2 regions of the Bacillus sp. BACIII genome follow, and region 1 is predicted to be linked to the other one. Evidence: a T-box and tRNA genes for the amino acid it is inferred to sense, from the RefSeq annotation. Region 1 holds a T-box; the other holds one or more tRNA genes.

Region 1 (4,523 bases):
AGTCGCCTAACCAGGCCATACGCCCGACCTGATAATCTTGGCTGTGCAGCTTATCGATGTACACATTCCATTCGGAATTATCAAGCTCAGCTTTGACACCTAAGTTCTTTTTCCACATTTCCTGTACGGCCTGCGCGATTTTCGCATGCGCATCATTCGTATTGTAGGACAATTTGATTGCCGGAAGGTCAGAGACGCTCTTGACTCCTAATTCCTTCAGTCCTTTATTTAAGTATTCTTTTGCTGTTTTGACGTCATTGTCTTTGAAATAGCCTTTTTTGTTATCCTCGAATCCCTTCATTGACGGCGGCACTGCAGCCATGGCCGGGATTTGTTCCCCCTGCGTCACATTTTTCACGATAGATGAGCGGTCGATCGCATAAGCAAGGGCTTTACGGATGTTAACATTGTTCAGCGGTTTCGCTTCTGTGTTGAATTTGTACCAATACACACCTGCGATCGGTTCAACATGGAGCGATCCGTCCTTTTTCAAAGTCGGCAGAGATTCGGTCGGAAGCTGGCCGAGCGGCATTCCTGCCCAGTCAAGCTCACCGGCCTGGAATTTTTTCAGTTCGGTGTTGTCATTGTTAATCATCACCATGTTGATTTTCTTCAATTTCACAGCGTCTTTATCCCAATATTGATCGTTCTTTTCAAGCGTGATAGAACCGCTGTGTTTCCAGGCCGTCATTTTGAACGGGCCGTTTGACACGTAATTTTCGCCTGCGTTTGTGTTCCAGTTTTTATGTTTTTCAGCAATTTTCTTGTTGATCGGCATATACGTATAGAATGAAGTTAATTGCAGGAAGTAAGGTGTCGGGTTGTTCAGTTCAACCTTTAATGTTTTGTCATTTACGGCTTTTACGCCTACGTCATCAAGCTTGCCTTTTCCTGTATTGGCGGCTTCAGCGCCTTTGATGTAGTAGAGCTGATAAGCGTATTGTGATTCGTTGTTCGGGTCAAGCACCCATTTCCATGCATATTCAAAATCCTGCGCAGTCACGGGGTCGCCGTTAGACCATTTCGCACCGTCACGAATCGTAAATGTATAGGTCTTTCCGTCTTTGCTTGTTTCAATTTTAGATGCCATTCCTTCTTCAGGCTCACCTTTGGAGTTTACGCGTGTCAATCCTTCATAAATCTGGCGGATTACGCCTCCTGAAACGGAATCATTCGCTAATCCCGGATGCATTGAAAACGGCTCAGTTTTAATATTGATATTAAGTGTAGTCTGTCCTTTGGTGTCTTTTTTACCGTCTCCTGATCCGCCGCTGAATCCGCCGCACGCACTTAACACAAGCGAGAAGATAAGCATCAAACCTACAATAGACCAACGCTTTTTCATGCACTAACCCCCTAATCAAATTTTCAGCCTTTACTACTAAATACTCAGAAATATCAGACAAAATAACGTAATATTTTTCTAAACTTTAATTGTGTTCCGTCTTTTCTGATTATTTTATGTAAAGAAGCTGTAACAATAGAGTGAACAAGTTCATTATAATGAAATGAATAATTTATTGCAATACTATTTTCTCAATTTAAAATATTTAAATTTGGTCAGTTTTTCTGCCAAAAAGGTGATACACTTCTATAGTTTAAAGCATGACCTAACTAAATATTTTTATTGTAATTTCCAGTTCATATTGCTTTTTACATATAATATTCGTTATACGAAATGTTGATATCCGTTATCATTTAGGCATTTTCAGTTCTTTTTGTGGATTTTCAGCCCTTAAGCAAATTGGAAATAAGCTTGTATTCTTCTGATGACATTTGGCTATAATTGATTTATAATAGATCAATCAAAGAACATTTTGTTGTGATTGCTATGATGAAGAGTAGTACACATATCAACCCGTTTGAAGAGAGCCTGCGGTGCTGGGAGCAGGTAACGGGCCCTGTGGAATGGACTTCTGAGCAGCTGACCGAACGTAAAGTAGGCCCAGCCGGAGCAGCCTCCGTTACCAACGTCTCGAGCGATTCCATTGTAATGGAATAATCAGGGTGGCACCACGGTTCATTCGTCCCTTTTTTCTACGGGAAGAATGGGCTTTTTTTATTATGTTTTAAGAAATGAGGTAAGAACTATGAAGAAAACGATTTTTTCAGGCATTCAGCCGAGCGGCTCCGTTACCCTCGGCAACTACATCGGCGCCATGAAGCAATTTGTCGATTTGCAGCATGATTACAACGGATATTTCTGCATCGTCGATCAGCATGCAATTACGGTTCCGCAGGATCGGCTTGAGCTGCGGAAGAACATCCGCAATCTGGCGGCTCTTTACCTGGCCGTCGGACTTGACCCCGAGAAAGCGACCCTCTTTATCCAGTCAGAGGTTCCCGCTCATGCCCAGGCGGGGTGGATGCTCCAATGTGTCGCATATATCGGCGAGCTTGAGCGGATGACGCAATTTAAAGATAAGTCAAAAGGCAAAGAAGCCGTCGTGTCAGGACTGTTAACATATCCGCCGCTGATGGCCGGTGATATTTTACTGTACGGCACGGACCTTGTTCCGGTCGGAGAAGACCAAAAACAGCACCTTGAACTGACCCGCAATCTGGCAGAGCGCTTCAATAAGAAATACAATGACATCTTCACGATTCCTGAGGTGAAAATCCCTAAAACAGGCGCACGCATCATGTCACTGGCTGATCCGCTCAAAAAAATGAGCAAATCAGACCCGAACCAAAAGGCATACATCACGCTGCTTGATGAGCCGAAACAGCTTGAAAAGAAAATCAAGAGCGCCGTGACTGATTCGGAAGGCATTGTAAAGTATGATAAAGAAAACAAACCGGGTGTTTCTAACCTTTTGACGATCTATTCTATTTTAGGAAACACATCAATTGAAGAATTAGAGGCAAAATATGAAGGCAAAGGTTACGGTGAATTCAAAAGCGATTTAGCCGAAGTCGTTATCGGCGCTTTGTCACCGATCCAAGAGCGCTATCGTGAATTAATTGAAAGCGACGAGCTTGACCGCATTCTCGACGAAGGGGCAGCACGCGCAAACAAAACCGCCGGCAAAATGGTGAAAAAAATGGAGAACGCCATGGGTCTCGGACGGAAAAGAAGATAAAGAAAAGAGGCGGGATGATCCCCGCCTCTTTTTAGTTCACTTTTGATTCCTGTTCCATTTCCCAAAGCTTTTCGAAAAACGGCTGCCCTTTAATCAAATTTTCACAGAACGCAAGATGCTTGTCTGACCAGCCTTCGATTGTTTCATTATAAAGCATGTCCCAAATCTCTTCAAAGCTCATCCGTTTGATCTGCTCGTACATATGCGGATTCCATTCCGTGTACCAATACACTATTTCCGCGCGGTTCTTCAGCCCTTTAAGCTGGTCAAGCGCCATAAACATCAGCTGCTTGATCTGCCGTTCTTTTCTTGTCAGCCCTCTGACATGCTCCGGCGCCAATGATAAAATGTGATATTCCTTTGAAGACTCCAATTGTGCAGGCTCAAATTGAAACGATTCCGGCTCTACATCCTTTACCATTTCATAAACAAGCTGCTCCTGCCTCGGAATCAGGCGGCTCTTTCTGACCGGAATGGTATACCCGATCGTATCCACGGCAATGATGCCGATTCCGTCAGTCACGACAAAACAGTACTCAAGCTTCGTCCGTTCATGATTTTTTCGCACATATGACTTTTGATGCACTTGTTCCAGCAGCTCTTTCGGAAGCTCTGATAAGTCGTTTTCTATGTAATGAAATAATACCGACGGCACTCTGAGCAGCGGCGTCTGATCCAAAAGCTCAACCGTGTCTTCCTTCCGCCATTCGTGAAAATGGCATACATTGTAGCCATTCTCTTCCCCTTCAAACCAATTGACCCACACATCATGAAGAAATAACATATTCGACCCCTCACTTTATAAAAACTGTTGTCCACAGTATAGGCAAGGGATAGATAAATTATTCCATTTTGATATGAGATTTCCTCAAGAGGGGGCTGGATTTCCCCTTGCATCGCAACAAAAAAAATCTCCCGTTCCGTCCGGGAGATCATTTCACATTTTTCGGATCAAGCGCGTCACGCAGCCCGTCTCCGACAAAGTTGAAGCACAATACAGTAAGAAGAATCAACAACCCTGGAAATAACGGGTACCACCAAGCCTGAATCATAATCGTAAAGTTTTGAGCATCCTGAAGCATATTCCCCCAGCTTGCGATCGGCGGCTGAATCCCGAAACCGAGATAACTCAATGTAGATTCTGCCAAAATAACCGTTCCGACCTTTAATGTGGCCGAGACAATAATCGGCCCAAGCGCATTCGGCAATATATGAGAAAAAATAATATGATGATTTTTTGTACCGATCGTCTTTGCAGCCAGTACAAATTCTCTGGAACGAAGCGATAAAAACTCCCCTCGCACAAGACGTGCTGTTGTTGTCCAGCCTGTAAGGGAGAAAATTAAAATTAATTTATCCATTCCGGGCTGAAAAATCGTAACAAGTGTAATAAGCAAAAATATATCAGGTATGGATAATACGATATCCACAGTTCTCATG
Region 2 (4,523 bases), 250 kb from region 1:
TGAGGTGGAAGTGTGGCGACACATGGAGCTGACAGATACTAATCGATCGAGGACTTAACCATTTTTGAATGTGTGCTTATTGTTATCTAGTTTTGAGAGAATTTTTTCAAAAAAACTCTTGCTTTTTCTGAAATACATAGTATAATAATACATGTCACTAAAATGTCTGGTGATGATGGCGAAGAGGTCACACCCGTTCCCATGCCGAACACGGAAGTTAAGCTCTTCAGCGCCGATGGTAGTCGGGGGTTTCCCCCTGTGAGAGTAGGACATCGCCAGGCAGACTTCATTCCGCAGTAGCTCAGTGGTAGAGCTATCGGCTGTTAACCGATCGGTCGTAGGTTCGAATCCTACCTGCGGAGCCATTTATGGAGAGCTGTCCGAGTGGCCGAAGGAGCACGATTGGAAATCGTGTAGGCGGTAACCCCGTCTCAAGGGTTCGAATCCCTTGCTCTCCGCCACTAATTATTAATACATAACAAACGAAAAAATACCAGGGCCCGTTGGTCAAGCGGTTAAGACACCGCCCTTTCACGGCGGTAACACGGGTTCGAATCCCGTACGGGTCACTTATATGATGGAGGATTAGCTCAGCTGGGAGAGCATCTGCCTTACAAGCAGAGGGTCGGCGGTTCGAGCCCGTCATCCTCCACCATTATCATCGCGGGGTGGAGCAGTTCGGTAGCTCGTCGGGCTCATAACCCGAAGGTCGCAGGTTCAAATCCTGCCCCCGCAACCAAAAAAATGGTCCGGTAGTTCAGTTGGTTAGAATGCCTGCCTGTCACGCAGGAGGTCGCGGGTTCGAGTCCCGTCCGGACCGCCATTTATATAAAAAGGCTCGGTAGCTCAGTTGGTAGAGCAACGGACTGAAAATCCGTGTGTCGGCGGTTCGATTCCGTCCCGAGCCACCATTTGCCGGCCTAGCTCAATTGGTAGAGCAACTGACTTGTAATCAGTAGGTTGGGGGTTCAAGTCCTCTGGCCGGCACTCTAAATGATGGAGGGGTAGCGAAGTGGCTAAACGCGGCGGACTGTAAATCCGCTCCCTCAGGGTTCGGCAGTTCGAATCTGCCCCCCTCCACCATTTTATAAATAGGGGCATAGTTTAACGGTAGAACAGAGGTCTCCAAAACCTCCGGTGTGGGTTCGATTCCTACTGCCCCTGCCACTATATTATTTATTCATCTTTAGATTATGGCGGTTGTGGCGAAGTGGTTAACGCACCAGATTGTGGCTCTGGCACTCGTGGGTTCGATTCCCATCAATCGCCCCATATTATCATTGGGCTATAGCCAAGCGGTAAGGCAACGGACTTTGACTCCGTCATGCGTTGGTTCGAATCCAGCTAGCCCAGTTGCATTTTTTTAAAATAACTGCATAAGATGTATTAAGTTCTTTACATGCTGCGGAAGTAGTTCAGTGGTAGAACACCACCTTGCCAAGGTGGGGGTCGCGGGTTCGAATCCCGTCTTCCGCTCCAAATTACGGCGGCATAGCCAAGTGGTAAGGCAGAGGTCTGCAAAACCTTTATCCCCGGTTCGAATCCGGGTGTCGCCTTTCTTTTGCCGGGGTGGTGGAATTGGCAGACACACAGGACTTAAAATCCTGCGGTAGGTGACTACCGTGCCGGTTCAAGTCCGGCCCTCGGCACCAATTTAACTTAGGACGCAACATGTTAAATTGGTCATCAATTTTTATATTACAAAACATATATGAGAGTGATTTGCATATTGCAGATCACTTTTTTTATATAATAAAAGCGTCAAGACTATGAATATAAATTTCTTGCTTTTATTGTGTATACTGCATTACCATAAAAAAACTTTACTAAAACCGTTGACACTTTATAAAATGCATGTTATATTTATATACGTCAGTTGAACACGACGTATTACATGCCGGTGTGGCGGAATTGGCAGACGCGCACGACTCAAAATCGTGTTCCTTCTGGAGTGCCGGTTCGACCCCGGCCACCGGTATTACTTGCTCTTTATAAGAGCCGATAAGAAATTTCAAAACGCCCCTGAATGTTGGTCTACCAATGTTCAGGGGCGTTTTGCGTTTTTGAAGAACAAGACACAAAACGATATGTTTTTAAATCTTTTTGCACAAATTTTACACAGGAACCTCATTGGCGGCCATTTCCTCAAAAATGTTTACTGTCTCATTTTCATCTCTGGGACTGACTCCTGTTTTTGAGACAGGGATCAAAACACCTTTAAACAGCCAGCTGTTTTCAGACGCACTTTCTTTGTAGGCGTGGTTACTGGTACAGTTACAAAGCTGTTTTCTTGAGAAGAATCCCCAAGAATCTCAATATTTTCGGGGTTAGGAAAACGCATCATACGATTGTATCCTAAATCTTTTTGAACACCGTTAACAACGGCATATTCAAATCCTGACCAATCTAATTGATCATCAGAATTATTTTTTAATGAATATGTAATCTGGGCATAGATGAAGGTACTTAAATCTTCTTTTAATGAGTTTTGAAGGTCGCTATGGTATTGATCAGCCATATTACTCACAGTAAGAACTTTTACACCTGTAAGATAAACACTTAAATCTCCAACTTTTAAAACTTGGTTCAGATCTTTAGATGATTCTAAAGTGACTGTACCCACATTGGGATCTTCTACACTATCTCCTACAGTATTCAATGTCTTTCTTTCTTCTTTTGAGTTGGTTGTATCAGTGGACTTTTCAGCAGAAATTTCCGTGTTCTCTGTGGTAAGAGTTTTAGAATTGTTACTATCACATGCAGATAAAGCTAAACAAATGAATGCAGACAATAATAAAATACAATATTTCTTCATTTGTAATATTTCCCGCTTTATGCTTATGAAGCAAGAATATCACATATGAAGATAAATCTTTCCTACTTGAATAAATTTCTCAATAGCTTATTTGTTGCCTTGCCTGCAGCACGACGGGCCATCCTTTTTCCGAGTGTGCCGTTTTTGGTTGCTTGAACATCGCCGAGAATACGCGCGATCTTGTACAATAAACCCCTTGTTTTTTAATGTTCATGATTATCGGAATTACACAAACAAAAACACTTAAAATATTTTTACACAAATTTTGCAAGGGTAAAAGAAAACCTTTATATATCAATGGTTCGAGGGGTTTATTCGACCCCGGCCACTGGTATAAAATCTAAGTACACAATTTATTAAATACTATTACCGAAAAAGACAGGAAGTAATTCCCTGTCTCTTTTTGTTATTGAAAATTATAAAATAATGGAGTGAAGAAATGGATGAGATGAAAGATATTCGTTCAAATAAAGGTTACGACTTACTATTAAGTGAATTCTTAATATTCCTTACTATCCCATCGTACTACCACCTAGACCCATGGTAAAATAAAGGAATAATAGAGGAGGTTTGTACCTTGGTTTCTGTGGAGTTACAAGATTATTTGCAATACCATATTGTATTAAAAAATGAGAGTTTACATGTTAGGGATGCATCGGAAGAGAATGGCATTATTCATATATCAGTAATTAAGCGAACGGCGAGAACAAGAAGGATTGTTGCAAGGCTAATGGTTGGGATTAATACGGACTTACAGGGAATAGATAAAATTCCAACAAAACTAACGAACAGTTTTAAAAGTCCGAATACGAAAAAGCAGGTTGATCTTTCTGATGAAACCTATGAATGGATTCGTTTTGGGTGGATAATTCGTGAAATTCGTTTAGAAAAAGATGAGAGAACAGTAAAAACAGAACGATACCGAATGGGCTTTATACTTTATCAACTGAGCTTAAAGGCAGAACTAGAATCAGAAAAGGAGAGTAGAAACTGGATAAGTGATTGGAATAAGCAGTGGGAAGTTGCCAGGCGTAGCAATGTGCCAGGTTTTGAACAAGACCAGCGCGCAGATGTTGTTTCCCTATTAGCAAAGCACTTAGATGAAATTGCAAGTGAGACAGATAGGGTTTTAGCTGGGGAGGCAAAATTAATTAAGAGTATTCATCCATCTTGGCGTTTAAGGAAACAAGTAGTATTCCTACATTTTTTGATTGCTTTATACCAACTGTCATGTACGGAAAAACATTTTGATTGGAAGCAAATAGGTGCCACCTACTATCGGATAATAGGTGGATCAAAGCAGTTTGATGCTTATAAAAAGGAATTTATTGAAGAAACAGAAAACCTTCTTCAGCGTCCAATTCAATTGTTAGGTCTGGCAAGTATGGGGACAATTACACCATTGTTTTTTACTGGGCCAATGCAAGGGGACTACGTGGATTATAGTTATGGTACTGTCCATGCAACGACAGATCTAGCTGTTTTTTCGGAGACGTTTAATACGAAAGCAGACGTGTTGTGGCTGGTTGAAAATAGAGGTGTGTTAACACGTATGGCCTACGAGGAAGAATTTTTAAGAGGTACGAAAAGCTTTGTATTAGGTGTGGATGGACAAGTTAGGTCTGCACATAGACTACTAATTTCGCAAGTAGTAACGTGTGTCAGTCAAGTTATTATTTGGACCGACGTTGATGAAGCAGGTTATCAG

Evidence for each region. The T-box of region 1 lies ahead of trpS (tryptophan--tRNA ligase). A T-box ahead of a tRNA ligase gene usually reads a tRNA of that ligase, here a tRNA-Trp.
Region 2: it has a tRNA-Trp gene. The T-box ahead of trpS (tryptophan--tRNA ligase) is inferred to sense a tRNA for this amino acid. The anticodon was not compared.

The regions. Positions count from the first base shown of each region.
Region 1 covers NZ_CM174437.1:1,868,675-1,873,197, forward strand. The annotation lists gene ACXN9U_RS08890 (peptide ABC transporter substrate-binding protein) at 1-1,345, opposite strand, end outside; T-box leader at 1,823-2,035, shown strand; gene trpS (tryptophan--tRNA ligase) at 2,091-3,083, shown strand; gene ACXN9U_RS08900 (YjbA family protein) at 3,115-3,867, opposite strand; gene opp4C (oligopeptide ABC transporter permease) at 4,016-4,523, opposite strand, start outside.
Region 2 covers NZ_CM174437.1:2,116,518-2,121,040, reverse strand. The annotation lists rRNA gene ACXN9U_RS10255 (23S ribosomal RNA) at 1-62, shown strand, start outside; rRNA gene rrf (5S ribosomal RNA) at 166-281, shown strand; tRNA gene ACXN9U_RS10245 (tRNA-Asn) at 291-365, shown strand; tRNA gene ACXN9U_RS10240 (tRNA-Ser) at 371-461, shown strand; tRNA gene ACXN9U_RS10235 (tRNA-Glu) at 498-569, shown strand; tRNA gene ACXN9U_RS10230 (tRNA-Val) at 580-655, shown strand; tRNA gene ACXN9U_RS10225 (tRNA-Met) at 663-739, shown strand; tRNA gene ACXN9U_RS10220 (tRNA-Asp) at 747-823, shown strand; tRNA gene ACXN9U_RS10215 (tRNA-Phe) at 836-911, shown strand; tRNA gene ACXN9U_RS10210 (tRNA-Thr) at 915-987, shown strand; tRNA gene ACXN9U_RS10205 (tRNA-Tyr) at 999-1,083, shown strand; tRNA gene ACXN9U_RS10200 (tRNA-Trp) at 1,094-1,167, shown strand; tRNA gene ACXN9U_RS10195 (tRNA-His) at 1,197-1,272, shown strand; tRNA gene ACXN9U_RS10190 (tRNA-Gln) at 1,282-1,353, shown strand; tRNA gene ACXN9U_RS10185 (tRNA-Gly) at 1,405-1,479, shown strand; tRNA gene ACXN9U_RS10180 (tRNA-Cys) at 1,486-1,556, shown strand; tRNA gene ACXN9U_RS10175 (tRNA-Leu) at 1,564-1,652, shown strand; tRNA gene ACXN9U_RS10170 (tRNA-Leu) at 1,897-1,978, shown strand; gene ACXN9U_RS10165 (hypothetical protein) at 2,207-2,815, opposite strand; gene ACXN9U_RS10160 (toprim domain-containing protein) at 3,402-4,523, shown strand, end outside.